DNA from 3 places in the Gracilibacillus sp. D59 genome. Region 2 is predicted to be linked to each of the others. Evidence: riboswitches for the same ligand, from Rfam matches in the RefSeq annotation. Region 2 holds a riboswitch; each other region holds the start of a gene.
What was found. A riboswitch is a leader RNA that binds a small molecule or an ion and turns the genes downstream of it on or off. The one in region 2 is predicted to bind thiamine pyrophosphate.
Positions count from the first base shown of each region.

Region 1 (6,026 bases), on a different contig from region 2:
TCGCTAATCCCCCGCTTTTATGATGTGAATGATGGGGAAGTGTTACTTGATGGAATAAACGTCCGTGATGTTGAATTGCAATCTTTAAGGAAAAACATTGGTGTGGTACAACAGGATGTTTACCTTTTTGCTGATACTGTTATGGAAAATATTCGTTATGGTAATCCAGAAGCTAGCGAAGATGAAATTATTACTGCTGCCAAGCATGCAAATGCCCACGACTTCATCATGCGCCTGCCAAATGGATACCATTCTGAGATTGGACAACGAGGCGTAAAACTGTCTGGTGGTCAAAAACAACGACTTAGTATCGCTAGTGTATTCTTAAAAAACCCTCCTGTTCTGATATTAGATGAAGCAACAAGCGCACTTGATAACGAAAGTGAAAGCATTGTAAAGGAATCACTGGAATTACTAGCAAAGGGGCGTACAACTATTGTGATAGCTCACCGACTTTCCACTATTCGTAAGGCGGAACGAATTATCGTTTTAACAGAAGAAGGGATTGTAGAAGAAGGAACCCATGATACATTGCTTGCTCAGAGTGGAGTGTATGCAAACTTATACTCCAAACAATTTGAACTACAAGTATAAAATATAAATAAATAATCGGCTCTTTTTTAAAGGGAGTCGATTTTTTCATGCATTTTCTTCTTGAAGATAACTTCCCGTTACTTACAAAAATTCACATGCTATTGATTTACTACAAGGTGTTCTGTTCTTTGAGGTAAATTACTTAAAGCTGTTCTTAAGAATTCAGGATATATCTCAACATTTTAACTAGCAACCGCACCATTAGCCATCGCTGCTGAACTACTATTTAAAATAGGGTCATCCATCATAATGCCGGTCGTTAAGGTAAAATTTCCGCCTTCATTTATGTAATGTTGTCCAATTAATACTAGTTTGACTTGACCCTTCAGTTTACTATTTATCGCTATTTCATTTAGTTCAGGTTTAAGCTCACTTTAATCTCAAAAGTGTGATGCTCCCTGTTGTGACTGTGATAAGATACCAAATTATTCCATTATCAGTCGCTACATTACCAAAAAAGGTACCACCCCAGATGGGTTGATACCTCTAGTATCCTACTGTTTCTTTGCATTACACCAAGATGAAATAAACGTTAGCAATGTCTTCGTAAACGTAATTAATTCATCCCATTCTATTTTTTCATCAACAGAATGTGCTTCATTTAATTTTCCTGGGCCGTAAATAGCCGTCGGAATTCCAGCATCACCGAACCAACCCGCATCTGTCACCGTTTTCGACATACCAATAGTAGTTGTTTCCTGTTCGACAGTGAAGTGTGATTGTTGCAGAAGCTTCATAGCTGGATGCTCTGGATCTATCTTAGCAGATGGAAAAACTTCACCTCGGTCCACTATCATGGATTTCCCGCCCCATTCAAAAAGAAGTGGATTGTCTTGAAACCACGGATCGTTTTCAACAGATTGTGTCAGGTACGACTCTATTTCTTCTGCAACCTCTTGATAATCTTCACCAGGATAAAAATGAACTGTAATCCAAAGACGACATTGATCCGCTACAAATGCCGGGTGGCGTCCACCTTCAATGACCGCCGGATTAATGGTAGTCGTACCTTTTTTAAATCCTGGATACTGTTTGGTTTCCGCCCACTCCTGTTCCAACGCACGCAAGCTATCGATAATTTTGGTCATTTTTTCGATTGCACTAGCACCTTTACCTGTGTCATTTAATTCAGCACGCATTGCATCATGATAAACTTGTTTACTTTTAACCGTTATCCATCCCGTAATCACACCACCTTGACCATGGATTTCGCGATTACTACCATCAACAACTAGTGCAAAATCAGCATTATATCCTTTTTCAATACAAGAAAGTGTACCTGCCTCACCAACTTCCTCACCGATTACCGTCTGGATCTGTAAATCACCTTTTAAGTTTATCCCTTCTTCATGTAACAGCTTTACTGCGAATAGAGTACAAGCAATGGCTCCCTTCATATCGGAGACACCACGACCATACAGAAATCCAGCTTTTTCAGTGAGAGAAAAAGGAGGTACTGTCCAACTGGAATCATCACCAACCTCAGCCACATCAATATGCCCGTTAATGATCAGACTATTGTATGATTCAGATTGCATCCCTTTCTTAATACCGACAAGGTTAGGATCATTCGGAAATACATCCCAACGTTCGGTTTGAAAGTCTAATCCTTCTAAATACTCAGCTATATACGCCTGAATTTCAGACGTATTTCTAGCAGGCGGACTCACTGTTGGAAAACTTATAAGATCAGATAGAATTTGCTTTAATTCGTCTTTTCGTTCCTCTACAAGATTTGCTAAATGGGTTATTTCAGGATCATTCATCATATATTCACCGGCCAATCTTCTTTATTTTCGACCATATCCCAAAACATATATTCAAGCTGACTAGTCCTCACCACAATTTCCTTAAGTCTAGCTAACTCTTGTTCCTGCTTTCCTTCCGCAATCTGATTCATCAACTGTTTTGTCTCTTCAGCTAATTCTGTAAACTCATTGGAACTATACATTTCCACCCAGCTACTATAAAAATTATCATCATCTAAGGCACCTGGTAATTTCGCTAGAGATTTCCCGATAAAATTGTAGCTCCATTCACATGCCAGTACTGATGCAACGACATTTTCCACACCTCCACGCTGAGATAAGTTCAACATATAGCTCGTGTATGCTGTTGTAATCGCAGACGGTTCTGTTGCCTCAAGTTCTTCTTTAGATATACCGAATTCTGCCGCAAACTTACGGTGTAAATCCATCTCCACATCTAATACGCCATGTAACAGCTTGGCAAAGGTCGTCATCTTCTCTAAGTCTTCTGCTTTAGCACTTCCTATTGCAAAAAGTCTTGCATAATCAATCAGATAGACATAGTCTTGCTTTAACCAATGTTTGAACTTCTCCTGTTCTAATGTACCATCACCCAATCCCTTAACAAACGGATGTTCAAGATACGTATTCCAAATAGGTTCCACTCTTCTCCATAGACGCTCTGTAAACAATCTACTCATTTAGCACTCTCCTTATTTTTTGTAATTGCGAATAAAAATGATTGTAACTCCTAACAATGACATAACAAAAACCCATCACCAAGGAAAGGAGATGGGTCTAATAATATATAGACTAATCAAAATCTATATGACTACCCATTCCACTTCCCTACGCTAGTTTTAACTAGATCAGGTTCAAAGGGTCGAATTCCTCTCTCAGCATCTACATGCTCCCCTAGTCGAATGATTGAATTATTTAGTTTCATATTTTAGTGTACTAGCTAATATTTGGAAAATCAAACGAAGCTAGTCATAGTATTGTTTCATTCTTGTCGCTCAAAAACGCTTCTATCTGCTCTTTATGGTGGTTATCATGCCAAACAAAAGCACTTATATAATTGAAGAGTGAATGAGGATAACCTGAATATCGGTCTATCTCTTCCCCATTTAACGTATATGCAGCAAAAAATTCTTCCTCTGATTTTCCCTTTAACACTTTGACTAATTGACTCCTGGCGTCGATTTGTTCCTTTAATAGTTGCTGCTTTTTAACACCAGATAAAGCATATTCAGAAGCTGGTTGATTGATGACGTCAAATGCAGCACTTTCGACATTTGCTCCCGATGTCATTTTTGGTATTAAATCTTGTAACATGTAACGGTCCCAATAAGTAATATGACTAATAATTTCAGCGGGAGACCATTTTCCTTTTTTAATAGGTTCAAAGAAAAGGTCATCCTCTATTTTCGTTAGAGATCGAACCCAATCATTAAACTGTTCAAATTCTTGAATTAGTTGTTCAATTTTCTCCATTTAAAATCTCCTTTTTCGTTACTAATTGTTGCCTAGCCCTAGTAAACACCTATTAAATCTATGTTAACATAATATTCCAAAACTATTTCACTTTAAAGATTTAAATGATTCTTGCACTTATATTCAAGTATACACCCATACCCCACAAATTTTTGTTCGTACATATTTTATAAAGCGTTTTCAATGAATCCATACAAATTTAAAACAAAAAACTTATCATACTATATTCCCCAAAAAAGCAAAACAAGTGATAAAAGCTTACAAAACCTTTATTTCAACAATTCCATCTAGCTAACATCGATCATTTTTCTCTTAATCTATCATATGAATTAAATAACTTTTTCAATATTTTTGTTTGACACTTATACGTATAAGTAGTAATATTCCTTAATGTAAGTAAGAAAAACATAGTTAATAGAGGTGTATACATATGAAAGAAGACATAATGAATCCAATCGTATTACAACGTGCTGATCCTTTTGTGTATAAACATTCGGACGGTTATTACTATTTTACAGGGTCCCACCCTTTATATGATCGTATCGTACTTAGGAGAGCAAGAACACTAAATGACTTACATGATGCAGAAGAAATTGCTATTTGGTGGAAACATGAAAGCGGTCCATTGAGCGAATTAATTTGGGCACCTGAAATTCATCGTGCCAATGGTAAATGGTATATCTATTTCGCTGCTGCACCTGATACAAATATTGATGACGATACGTTCAATCATAGAATGTATGTTCTTGAAAACGCCTCAAAAAATCCAATGGAGGGAACTTGGATTGAAAAAGGTGAAGTAAAAACTGGCATGTCAACGTTCGCATTAGATGCGACAACCTTCTTCCATCATGATGAGCAGTATTACGTATGGGCACAACAAGACTTGGATATTAAAGGGCATTCAAACCTATATATTGCAAAAATGGAAAATCCGTGGACATTAAAAACAGAACCAGTCATGTTATCAAAACCTGAACTTCCATGGGAGATAAAAGGATTTTGGGTAAATGAAGGACCAGCTGTTTTAATCAAGAATGAAAAGGTGTTCATAACCTTTTCAGGAAGTGCCACTGGTGTCGATTATTGCATGGGACTACTAACTGCTAATAAGAATGACGATCTTCTGAATCCGAAGTCATGGACAAAAAACCAAGAACCAGTTTTCCAAAGTTGTCCCGAAAACAGTCAGTATGGTCCAGGGCATAACTGTTTTACAGAATCTGAAGACGGAAAAGATACAATTTTAGTTTACCACGCTCGCAACTATACTCATTTGGTTGGAGACCCGCTCTATGAACCAAATCGTCAAGCAAGAGCACAAAAAATCGAATGGGATGCAAATGGAGATCCTGTTTTCGGTAAACCTGTTCCAGATGATAGATGGACACCACAAACACCTGAAGTTTTAAAAAGGAGTAGACAACAATGAACAATTTAAAACAGCTAAAATTTTGGAATTTCGGAGGTATGTATTACTTCTATTTCATGATATGGGCGCTAATATTCGCCTTTTTACCTTTTTGGTTAAATAAAACTGCTCATCTTGATACGAGTATTTCCGGATTAGTATTCTCCGCTATGGCGATTACTGCTCTAGTTTTGGAACCGATTTATGGAATCATTCAAGATAAACTAGGACTGAAAAAATATTTATTTGGTTTTGTTGTTTTATGTCTTTTATTTATTGGACCATTTGTTCAGTTTGCTTTTCTCCCACTGCTGCAAATTAATGCAATCTTTGGTGCAATTGTTGGTGGGGCCTATTTAAGTTTATGTTTAAATGGCGGTGTTGGAGTCGTAGAGGCATATATCGAGCGTTCCACACGTGCAAACAAGTATGAATATGGACATGTGCGTTTATTTGGTTCACTCGCAGGTGGTACGGCAGCATTTATCGGTGGTATTATGTTTGTTCGTAACCCATACAGCATTTTCTGGGCTTGTACAGTATCAGCAGTAATTCTTGGTATTCTTTTATGGACGCTTCGTGTAAGAAAAGAAGAAGAAGCGAACGTTGATGCACCAGAAGCTTCAGAAGAGGAAGAAACACCAGTAACAAAAGAAAATATTTTAAATGTATTTAGAAATCGAAGCTTCTGGGGATTTTGTATTATGATGATCGGTATCGCAACAATGTTTGATGTATTTGATCAACAGTTCCCCAATTATTTTGCAAGCTTTTTCAAT
Region 1 is NZ_JBQQCK010000003.1:254,221-260,246, reverse strand. It holds gene ACTWP4_RS07465 (ABC transporter ATP-binding protein) at 1-594, shown strand, start outside; partial or broken gene ACTWP4_RS07460 (short chain dehydrogenase) at 783-947, opposite strand; gene ACTWP4_RS07455 (acetylornithine deacetylase) at 1,089-2,360, opposite strand; gene tenA (thiaminase II) at 2,360-3,043, opposite strand; TPP riboswitch at 3,172-3,269, opposite strand; gene ACTWP4_RS07445 (DinB family protein) at 3,333-3,836, opposite strand; gene ACTWP4_RS07440 (glycoside hydrolase family 43 protein) at 4,261-5,268, shown strand; gene ACTWP4_RS07435 (oligosaccharide MFS transporter) at 5,265-6,026, shown strand, end outside.
Region 1: another riboswitch for thiamine pyrophosphate. It lies ahead of tenA (thiaminase II); the one in region 2 lies ahead of ACTWP4_RS15240 (ECF transporter S component).

Region 2 (6,026 bases):
ATATTAGTTATACCAGGAGGCGGATACGGTCATCGTGCATATCATGAAGGGGAGCCAGTTGCAAATTGGCTCAATCAAAATGGAATACATGCCTGTGTTTTAAGATACCAGATTGCACCGATATCAGAACAAGAAACTATTGAACAAGCACAGCAGGCCTTACAATTAATCAAAAGCAAGAGAAATGATTGGGGTTTGAATGATCATAATCAAATAGGCGTGTTAGGTTTTTCAGCTGGTGGGCACCTAGCTGCAGTGGTCAGTAATCATCACATTGAGACAGAGGGTTTCTCCTCAAGGCCTGATTTTCAAATCCTTTGTTATCCGGTAATTACAATGGGAGAGTTCACACATGAGGGAAGTAAAGCGAATTTACTTGGTGAAAATCCAAACCAGTCATTGATTGATCAATATTCTTGTGAGAAAATTGTACATGAAGATACCCCGCCAGCGTTCATCTGGTCAACCGCAAATGATCAATCGGTATTATCCATTAATAGTTTAAAATATGCGGAATCATTACAACGGTATCAGATTCCGTATGAGTTACATATTTATCAAGATGGCAGACATGGTTTGGGGCTTGCTGAAGACCATCCGAATACGATGGACTGGAAAAATGCTTGCTTACGTTGGTTAAACGCTTATATAACAGAAAGTGAGGAAGATTAATGGCAAAAGTAAAAATGCTCGTACAATCCACCTATAATAAAGAATTACTGCGAGCAGGTAAAATATACGAAATCAATGATGAAACAGCAAAACGCTGGGAAATTAGCAGAATTGCTGAAATCATCGAAGAAGAAAAACAAAATTAATGTAGTTCCAGTAGCTTTCGTAATTTTAATCGGAAGCTATTTTTTTGATCATCGGTAAATTTTTTCGGTCCTTTTGTTCGTAAACCTGCTTTTCTGGCTTTAGCATTCACATGGCGTTCTTGTAACATTCGGTTGATTTTTTCTTTTGAATAAATGAAGCCAACGTGATGCATCACTTGGCATCCTTTCTCTAAACAAAGTGCTGCTAGTCCGTAGTCTTGGGTGATTACTAAATCATTACGCAGCACCATTTGTACGATTCGATAATCAACTGCATCAGACCCGTCGTCTACATATTTTACAGTTACATGTTGAGGCGTTTCTTTTATTGAGAAATGACTGTAACTTTTTACTACTATTACATTGAGCTGATAGGTTTTGGCTTCTTCTATAATAATATCGGTCACAGGACAAGCATCTGCATCGACATATATTTTCATGATATTCGCTCCCTTCTCAAAAATAGTAGGTATAAATAGTATAGCAAAATCGACAAAATTATAGTATGATTTTCTTAGTCTATCAATAGAAAGTAAGGGAAATAAATGAAAAGCTATTTAGAAGAACAACAAGAACAAATGCTGAGAATGTTAGAACAGTTAGTCAATATCGATAGTGGCTCATACGACAAAGAAGGTGTCGATAAAATTGGAGCCGTCATGAAACAATATTATCAAGACATTGATTTTGAAGTGGAGGAAGTGAAACAAGAGGAATCAGGCAATCACTTGATTGTTCGAAAAAAGAATGTGGATCCATCTAAACCAACTATTTTGATTCTTACACACATGGATACCGTGTTTGAAAAGGGAACAGCTAAGGAAAGACCTTTTAGTATAAAAGGGAATCGAGCATATGGTCCAGGTGTCATCGACATGAAAGCAAGTCTTGTTTCTGTATATTATGCGATTAACGCATTGCTAGAAAGTGAGAAAGAGTCTGTTGGACAGGTGGAAATATTATTAACGAGCGATGAAGAAATAGGTTCTCAAACCTCTAGAGAGCTAATCGAAAAACATGCCCGGAATAAAAAATTTGCATTAGTAATGGAACCAGCCCGCAAAAACGGTGCGATCGTCTCAGCGAGAAGAGGTAAAGGTCTTTACACATTGGAAGTAATCGGGAAAGCAGCTCATTCAGGTATCGAACCTGAAAAAGGAAGAAGTGCGATTGAAGAGTTAGCGTATAAAATTATACAATTGTATGATATTACCGATGAGGAAGAGGGCATTCATGTCAATGTAGGCTTAATTGAAGGTGGAACTTCAGTGAATACAGTTTCTGATCATGCAACAGCTCAAGTCGATGTACGCTTCCGAACACAAGAGCAAGCAGAAGAAATAAAGGAACAAATCGCTACAATTATGGCCAGTACCGAAGTAGACGGGACCAAAGTCAACATGGAAGGGGATATCAATCGCCCGCCAATGGAAAAAACGGAACAAACAGAAAAATTGTTACGTATTATTAAACGAGTTGGAGACGAACTAGATATTTTTATTAAAGATACGGAAACTGGTGGCGGATCTGATGCTTCATTTACCTCTGCATTAGGTATACCAACCGTAGATGGTCTAGGACCGGTAGGAGGAAGAGCCCATCGAGAAAGCGAATATCTCGAATTAGAATCCTTCATCCCGCGAACACTTCTTCTAGCACATGTCATCGATGAATTAGCAAAATCATAGGCGAATTTGTTTAGATACGAAAAAACGCAATTCACTTATAAAAGTGAATTGCGTTTTAAATTAACCTGCATCATAATTTTCTTGTAGAAAATGTAGCTGATGTCTTAATAATTGCATCTCTTCATCATTTAAAGGTACTAACGGTAAACGAACTCCTCCAACATCGATTCCGTTTATGCTTAATGCTGCTTTTATCGGTGTTGGACTTGGTGCCATAAACATAGATTGCATAATCGGTAGCAAGAAATGATGTAATTCCTGTGCCCGCAACATATCCCCGTTTTGACAAGCAGCAATCATATCGTTCATTTCGTTTCCAACAATATGTGAAGAAACAGAAACAATTCCATTTGCCCCAATAGCAACAGCTGGAAGTGTTAAGTTATCATCTCCACTATATAATGAAAAGTCCTGATCTGTTTCTCGAATAATTTTGGTCATCACATCGAGATTACCGCTAGCTTCTTTTACGGACACGATATTGTCAATTTTGGAAAGTTCAATAATGGTTTCAGGATTAACATTAATACTCGTTCTTCCTGGAATATTATACAACATCACAGGTAGAGTAGTAGATTCCGCAATCACTTTAAAGTGTTGGTATAAACCTTCTTGTGATGGTTTATTGTAATAAGGTGCTACAAGCATGATGCCATCTACACCGATCGTTTCCGCTTTTTTCGTCATCTCGATAGATTCGCGCGTATTGTTTGACCCGGTCCCAGCAATAACTGGCACCCGGCCATTAACTGTTTTAACGGCGTATTTTATCAAAGATATTTTTTCTTCTTTTGATAGTGTCGGAGATTCACCAGTCGTTCCTGTAACAACTAATGCATCTGTTCCATTTTGAATTAAGTAGTTAATTAAGCGCTCTGTTTTTCCGTAATCAATTTCTCCATTTGGATCAAAAGGAGTAACCATTGCTGTTAATACACGTCCAAAGTTCATGATACATCCACCTCTATTCAAAGATTTAAAACAATTTGACTATTTCCATTGAATAGAGGGTATCTCATCACCAATGTTAATAAAAAAGATGCAACAATGAGGGTCTCATTGTTGCATCTGGTTTTACACTGGATTCGATGCGTGAGATAGCCCTCCATATAGTTCGTCACTATATGACAGCCCTGCATTTATTCAATGAAGGACCAGTAATTTAAGTTGATGTATACTTAGATTACTTCGGCAAATTCCCCTTTCCATAGCTTTCTCTGGCGACATCAGCCTCCAACTATGTACTAATGGTTTTTGCACCTCTATTCTCACTTCAATAAAAAATTGAAGCAAAATATTTAATTGTTTTACGTTGTAACCAACTATATCAAAAAATATCGATTAGTGCAATCCGATTTATTAAAAAATTTCTTGACAATATGGAAAAATTTGATATGATGTAATCGAATTAAATATTATCAACACATTCCACTAGGGGTGTCTTTTAAAGACTGAGATTAAAGTAATACTTTAAGACCCTTAGAACCTGATCTGGTTAACACCAGCGTAGGGAAGTGGCTAGTATCTAATATATTGCAATCCTTTTATATGGATAAGTATAGCCACTATCTCTACGTTTGTATGGATAGTGGTTTTTTGTGTTTGAAGGGGGCTTGGCACAATTAAAGGGAACGTAGAAGGCGTAAGCCTAGATCAATACTTATTACAAAAAGGAGATGTGTTTAATGAAAAAATCTTTAACATTAACAGATATTTTAGTAACGATTGTCATTGCCTTTATTTTTAGTGTTATTTACAAACTTTGGGGTCCATTATACAGCTTAATTGGAGTGTTTGGCTTACACCTAGACCAATTAATTTATGGTATGTGGTTTATGGCAGCTACAGTAGCTTTCCTTATCATTCGTAAGCCAGGGGTTGCTTTATTGGCAGAACTTGCTGCTGCCCAGGGTGAATTTTTATTTGGTGGACAGTGGGGAATATCTTTACTGTTATATGGCCTTGTACAAGGGTTAGGCTGTGAACTGATTTTTGCAATGTATCGATACAAAAGTTATCGTTTATATGTTACCTGTTTGGCAGCAGTGGGAGCAACAATAGGTTCACTCATTTTAGATGTGTTTTATGGTTATATCGATTCATTAGCCGTTTGGAATCTTACATTATTGATTGTTGCCAGATTAATAGGATCGATATTGATCACCGGTGTGTTTGCCTACTATTTAGTAGAAGCATTGGACAAAACAGGTGTTACGAAAGCTATTCGTCCCATTTCAAAGGACGATTACAAAAAGTTGGACGATGAGATGGGGTAAACTGAGATGTTAGAAATTAAAAATATGCGAGCAAAATATCCAAGCGCGGCATCTTTATTATTTAAAGATTTTTCATTATCCATTAATAAAGGGGAGAAAGTATTACTTGTCGGTCCTTCAGGTTCTGGGAAGTCTACATTACTCCAAATCATGGCCGGCTTAATACCAGACGTTATTGAAATGCCTTTAAAAGCAGATAAACAACAAATATCAGAATCGTACGGCATGGTTTTTCAAGACCCAGATGCTCAATTTTGTATGCCATATGTAGATGAAGAAATTGCGTTTGTATTGGAAAACCGAAATACTCCAAGACAAGACATGGATGATTTAATTTGCCAATACCTAACCCAGGTTGGATTACAATTAGATGATTATCACGTTTCGATCCAACAATTATCTGGTGGAATGAAACAACGTCTTGCGATAGCATCTGTCTTAGCATTAGAACCTGAAGTGCTTTTTTTAGATGAACCAACCGCTATGCTAGACCAAGTTGGTACTAAACAAGTTTGGGACACCTTGAAGAATGTCTCAGAGGATAAGACAGTGGTGATTGTAGAACACAAAATTGATCATGTATTATCATTAGTTGATCGAGTTATCATCTTGGATGACACTGGTTCTATAGTGGCCGACGGTGAGCCAAACGATATTTTTAATCAATTCCGCAGTAAACTCTATCAATATGGGATATGGTATCCCCATATTTGGGATGATTATGCAAGTCAATTACCAGAACAGTCGCATAATGAACATAGTTATCAACCACTTGTAACCATGCAATCTTTTTCCGGTTATTATCAGAAACATTTAAAAATGCATGTCGAAAATGCGGTAATTAACCGAGGAGATTGGATAACAATAACCGGTGAAAATGGTTCTGGTAAAAGCACGCTTATGCTGGCAATGATGCAATTAATTAAAACATCAGGAGAGATTAGTTATTTTATAGCGGAGGATATAAGAACATGCGATTACCGAAAAATGGGGTATGTTTTTCAAAACCCTGAACTGCAATTTGTGAAAAACAGTGTCTACGAAGAACTTGAGCATTCATTAAAGCATAGCAATGTGCCACAAAAACAGTTCGCAAACAGAATAGAAGCACATTTGACCAAATATAATTTGTATCATGTTAAAGACCATCATCCATATCAATTATCTATTGGTCAAAAGAAACGTTTAAGTGTAGCAACTGCAACAATAGCAGATGTTGATATTCTGTTATTAGATGAACCGAC
Region 2 is NZ_JBQQCK010000009.1:60,643-66,668, forward strand. It holds gene ACTWP4_RS15215 (alpha/beta hydrolase) at 1-672, shown strand, start outside; gene ACTWP4_RS15220 (hypothetical protein) at 672-818, shown strand; gene ACTWP4_RS15225 (YaiI/YqxD family protein) at 815-1,258, opposite strand; gene ACTWP4_RS15230 (M20 family metallopeptidase) at 1,364-2,506, shown strand; gene dapA (4-hydroxy-tetrahydrodipicolinate synthase) at 2,567-3,460, opposite strand; lysine riboswitch at 3,597-3,779, opposite strand; TPP riboswitch at 3,930-4,036, shown strand; gene ACTWP4_RS15240 (ECF transporter S component) at 4,192-4,782, shown strand; gene ACTWP4_RS15245 (ABC transporter ATP-binding protein) at 4,789-6,026, shown strand, end outside.

Region 3 (6,026 bases), on a different contig from region 2:
CCACTTCCATATATGCATAAAGTTTGGTGCCATCCATGAAAATACTATAGTTGCTAATGCCTACTTCTTTTAGTGCTGCCAATAATTCCGGGTGTACTGCCTGATGTCTTTTCTTATATTCTTCTTGCGACCCTTCCTTACATTCCATAATAAACATATAACGTGCCATCCAATTTCCTCCTCATCATTGTAAACGTATTCATTTTATTGTTTTGTTTTTACTTTTGTTTGTTTCCATTGTATCACAGAACAAAACAAATATGAACAAAAACACAAGCTTATGATCGCTTGTGCTGAAAGTAGTTCTCTAAATAGTAATAAACACCTTGATTGTCATTCGTAAACTCTGTGATTTCCTTTACTAATGATTTAATTTGATCCGTAGCATTGAACATACCCACAGGGTAACCTACATATTTCATCATCGGAATGTCGTTATTACTATCCCCGATTGCCATAGTGTCTGCTGGATTAATCTGATAATGTTTCAGCAACACTTCAATTCCAGTTGCTTTATTAACTCCTTCTACCATCACTTCCACGTTATGATGAGAAGATGAAGAGGTGGTAAAATCAGTTTCTTTTTTCATATTTTCCAGTTCTTCGATCCATGCTTGCATTTTGCCATGATCGTTAGAGAAGCAGAACATTTTCGCATACTTTTGGTTCGGTAACGTTTCTTTCCAACAAATTTCATGTTGAATCGCTGCTTGTCGTTCCAGCCATTCATTGATTCCTACTTCATCTGGCTTCTCACCACTGATCATGGACTCCATATAACTTCGATCCTCTGTTAGCGAGAGTCGCTCCCCATCATTAGGGTGAACTTCATAATAAATTTGATGTGCCCTTGCAGATTGTATCACTTTATCCACAAGATCTGTGGATAAAGTGTGTTCTAATACCTTTTCGCCTTCAACATATGTAATCATACCATTTGCTGTAACAAATCCATCTAATTCTAAATTATCTGGTGCCGAATCAAATATTTCGTTATAAGAACGGCCTGTTACGATAAACACTCGAATTCCTTTTTTTCTTATATCCTGAATGATATCGAGCGTATTTTCAGTTAATTGATTATGGTTATTCAGCAATGTGCCATCCATATCTAAGCAAATTGCTTTTGGTGAAAATGTCATTGTTGCAATCCCCCTTGTAAACTAGCCGTTACCTAGTATAGCATAAGAAATATAAGCTCACCATCGACTTATATCGATGAGTGAGCTTAGAATCATTTGTCATGCTTCCCTGTTTCTAGAGGATTGAGATTGGCTTCGATTTTATTTCGTTTATTTTCTAGAAAGGGAGGAAGAGCGATCGTTTCTCCTAGTTGTTCGATATTTTCGTCTGTGTCAAACCCTGGCCCATCCGTTGCTAGTTCAAATAAAATGCCATTAGGTTCTCGAAAGTATAGCGATTGAAAATAGTACCGATCGACAAGTCCTGAGTTAGGTAGTCTTTCTTTGGTAATTCTCTCACGCCATTTTTCAAGCTCTTGATAATCTGCTACTCGAAAAGCAACATGGTGGACACTACCTCTTCCAGGACGCTCTTTTTGCAATTCTGGGCGAACTTCGATATGCACCTCTGCACCTGTACCACCTTCGGCCATTTCAAAAACTTGCATATCGTTTTCTCCTGCTGGGTTAAGGTAAGAACCAGCATAACGAAAGCCAAGAACTTCTGTTAAAATCCTTTCTGTTGGTGCTAATTCCGGAACTGTTAGTCGAACTGGTCCTAAACCGGTTATACCGTATTGCGTTGGAACCGGGCTTTTCTCCCATGGAACCCCGGCTTCCACACCCTTGTTATTTTCATCCGATACTAAAACAAGACGTTGTCCTTCATGATCTTGAAAAGGCAATACTTTTCGGCCAAATTTTTCTCCAATTCCGTCATGGACAACATCATATTCATCAAAGCGCTTTTCCCAATAGATTAACGCCTCATCACTCGCAACACGTAAAGAGGTATAAGAAATACTGTTATTTCCAGAATATGTATGCCCTGCATTTGTTATTTCAAAAAAGGTTAAATCTGTTCCAGGTCGTCCGATTTCATCTGCATAAAATAAATGATACATACTCGGATCATCTTGATTCACAGATTTTTTAACTAACCGCATTCCTAAAATATTCGTATAAAATTGATAATTATCTTTAGCATTTGCTGTAATTGCTGATACGTGATGTATTCCTTTAAGTTCCATGAGTTGCCTCCTTGAAGATATTGTTCATTCTATTATAACCCCTTTGTTATCTTGATTTCAAAGTAATAACATCTTGACAAACGGAGGGTTTTTGTTACAATTTTTTATAATTACATAAGTGTTATCACTACTAGGGGTGCCTTTTTAGTATGGGCTGAGAAAAAAGCACGTTGAAGCTTTTTAACCCTGAGAACCTGATCTGGTTTGTACCAGCGGAGGGAAGTAGCTAAACTATTTGCATGGTATAGCCAGGTTCTTATTCGGAATCTGGCTTTTTATTTTTTAGGATAGTGATGCACTTTCTATTTTACAAAGGAGGAAGTTTGCATGAATCGTACTTTATTATTAACAACGATGGCCGTTTTTATTGCGATTGGTACATTAGGTTCACAATTTCTATGGTTCCCGACCGGTATAGCCAAAGCATATCCAGTGCAACACGCAGTTAATGTGATGGCAGCTGTTACTCTGGGGCCTGTTCCTGCTGTTATCATTGCTTTTACTATTGGACTTTTACGTAATTTATTAGGCATAGGAACATTGCTTGCATTTCCAGGTGGCATGATAGGGGCGTTACTTGCAGGTTATATGTATCGATGGACGAAAAAAACGACTTTGGCTGGAGTCGGGGAAATTATTGGCACCGGTGTGCTAGGTGCTTTACTATCCGTTCCTTTTGCCAAAATTGTTATGGGAACTTCTGTAGGTGCTTTAGCATTTTTACCAGGTTTTCTAGTTAGTAGTGTAACAGGAGCTATCATTGGGCTCTTGATTTTATCCAAAGTGAAACATACTTCTTTGATGCAACAACCAGTTTCCAGTAAATAAAGCCATCTGCGGGACTTTTTAAGGAATTAGCACCGTAATAAACACCAAATCATAGCATTCCTTCGCTAGATTTGGTGTTTATCTTGGTTTATGTGACAAATCTTTGCTTATTCTTGTTACTTTTGTCGTTTATCTCTGTTTATTCTACAAATCTTTGCTTGCTCTTGTTACTTTTGTCGTTTTATCTAGATTCAAGACTTTTCTATAAAAGCGACCATATAGGAGATGGTCGCTTTCGTTTTAATCCTTTGCAAAAAAGGCTTCTGCTTTTTCTAAATATACTTCTTGTTCTGGAGTAAGATCATACTCCTCTTCAATTGCATCTACTGGGCAAACTGATTTACATGCTCCACAATCGATACAAATATCTGGATCTATATAAAATTGATCTGGCCCTTCGACAATACAGTCTACTGGACACACTGTTGTGCATTCGCCAGATTTTTCTGTTTCACATGGTTCTGTTATTACAAATGCCATCTTGCATCCTCCTAGATGTTTAACAATCTATTATTTAAGATAAAGCATGTTCGACTAGAATTGCAAGTGTTTTAAAGAAATTTATAACATTGGAGAGGAAGAAATTGTGGCCTCTTCTTACTAAATAAAATTAAGAACCCGATTCATTTCGAAACGGGTTCTTGTTAATCTTAGCTATTGCTATTATCGTTTATTAAATGTGTCTGGATCTGGACCAACACGTTCATCTTTATTCATATCGTGAATTAACTTCATTTCCTCTTCGGATAATTCAAAGTCAAAAATATCTGCATTATCATGAATACGATGCTGTTTCACTGATTTAGGAATGGTCACAACCTCTTGTTGTAAATCCCAACGTAAAATAACTTGTGCTGTCGATTTACCATGATGTTTTGCAATATCGGTTAATGTTGGATCATCCAAAATTTTCCCTTGTTTCAGTGGAGACCATGCTTCTAGCTGAATATTATGATTTTTGCAGAACTCATGCAAACTTCGTTGTTGTAGATGAGGGTGATATTCAACTTGGTTTACCATTGGTACAACTTGTGAATTATTGATTAAATCTTCTAAGTGATGCTCTTTAAAATTACTTACACCAATTGCACGGATTTTCCCGTCGTTATATAACTTCTCCATTGCCTTCCATGACTCTTTATATTTGTTTAGTTCTGGAACAGGCCAATGAATTAAATACAAATCTAAATATTCTAGACCCAATTTATTCAAGCTTGTTTCTAATGCTTGGATCGTTTCCTCGTAGCCCTGATCTCCATTCCAAAGCTTAGAGGTAATGAATAATTCTTCACGAGGAATACCAGAATCTTTGATTGCTTTCCCTACACCTTCTTCATTACCATAAACGGCTGCTGTATCTATGCTTTTGTAGCCGTGTTCCAGTGCCCACTTAACGGAATTGTAAACTTCTTCTCCTTCTTCCACCAAGAATACACCTAGACCAAACCATGGCATTTTCACACCATTATGTAGCGTAGTAGTTGATTGCAAACTATTAACCATCTCAAATTCCTCCTTTGTTCATTGTCTATACTATCTTGCCACAATCCACCATAAATGAAAAATATTGTGCTCATAAAAAAGTGGCCACTAAGAAACGTAGCGACTTCAGAATCAACTGAGAATGATGACTTATCGTAGTTCGATTCGTGAAGTCGCCTAGTTTCTGAGCACTCGGAACAAGACAAGTCCGTCATATACTCTTACCTCGTGAAATATGCTTAGTGCTCCCGTTTCACCCTGTACCTTTGTCCCAGATTTGATGGACTTTGTAATGACGATATTGTTGTTTCGGTATAGTTTTAATAAAATGAGTTGGTTTACCGATTGTAAATAGTGCTAGTTGGTGCATCGCCCTTGTACATGCTGTATAGAATAAGTTTCGTTCCAATTCATCTTGGAAATTTTCATTGGATGCATCTGCTATGATAACCGCATCGAATTCAATTCCTTTGGCAAGATATGCCGGAATCACTACAATACCTTTTTCAAAAATGTGTGCTTCCTGTGTCATTAAGTCAATGTCGATACGATTTTTTAATCTCTTATATATGTCTTCACACTCTTGCATCGTTTTTCCGATTAATGCAATCGTTTCATGACCTTCTTCTTCGTATTCATTTATTTGATCCAATATTTTTTCAATCAAAATATTCTGTTGCTCCACTTCCATCACAATTGGGGTCTCCCCATCACGCTCGAATGGCTCAATTAAATCACCATTTGGCATAAATGATTTAGTGAATTCTACGATCGGAGCTGTCGAACGATAGCTTCGCGTTAACACGATTCTTTCATGCTTTTCCTGCCACTTCTCTGATAACAAAGTCTCTTCTCTTAAAGCATGGGCATAAATCGCTTGATTAATATCACCTAACAATGTCATACGGCTTACCGGAAACATCCGTTTCATCAATGCAAACTGAAAAGGTGTATAATCCTGCGCTTCATCAATAAACAAGTGTTGAATCGAACGTTGGGCATCAAATCCCAACAAACTCTTTTCAAAGTAAATATATGCTGGCGCATCTTCCCATGATAAATATCTCTTTTTTAAGTAACCAATTGTTAGATGACATATTTCCTGCCACTGATTTGGAAGTGTAGCTTTTTTATCCAAGACCCATCCTTTGCCTGTAAATAACTGGCGAAATGTTTTAAGTGGATCAACAAAAGCTAATTTCTTTACTTTCTTTCGTAATGGTCGAAGTCGCAAAGCAACTACTCGTTTACGTAACAGTTCCTCTTCACGGTCATAGTCATCAAATGTATCCTCAGAAAATTGGTTCTCTTCTTGCAATGTTTGGTGAACATCGACATAATCAGCCTTTTCTAATAGTTCACTTTCTTCTAATACCCAATCTTTTTCTCTCTCCACCTTCTCTAGCCTTTTCAGCTGATACAGTATCCAATTGGCCACCTTTTCTAAACGATCTGGAATAGCTAAAGAACTTTCTGTCTGATAAAAGTATTTTTCAACCATTTG
Region 3 is NZ_JBQQCK010000002.1:521,481-527,506, reverse strand. It holds gene ACTWP4_RS05685 (L-rhamnose mutarotase) at 1-169, opposite strand, end outside; gene ACTWP4_RS05680 (HAD family hydrolase) at 279-1,142, opposite strand; gene ACTWP4_RS05675 (ring-cleaving dioxygenase) at 1,235-2,212, opposite strand; TPP riboswitch at 2,335-2,450, shown strand; gene thiW (energy coupling factor transporter S component ThiW) at 2,540-3,040, shown strand; gene ACTWP4_RS05665 (indolepyruvate ferredoxin oxidoreductase subunit alpha) at 3,281-3,520, opposite strand; gene ACTWP4_RS05660 (aldo/keto reductase) at 3,704-4,543, opposite strand; gene helD (RNA polymerase recycling motor HelD) at 4,776-6,026, opposite strand, start outside.
Region 3: another riboswitch for thiamine pyrophosphate. It lies ahead of thiW (energy coupling factor transporter S component ThiW); the one in region 2 lies ahead of ACTWP4_RS15240 (ECF transporter S component).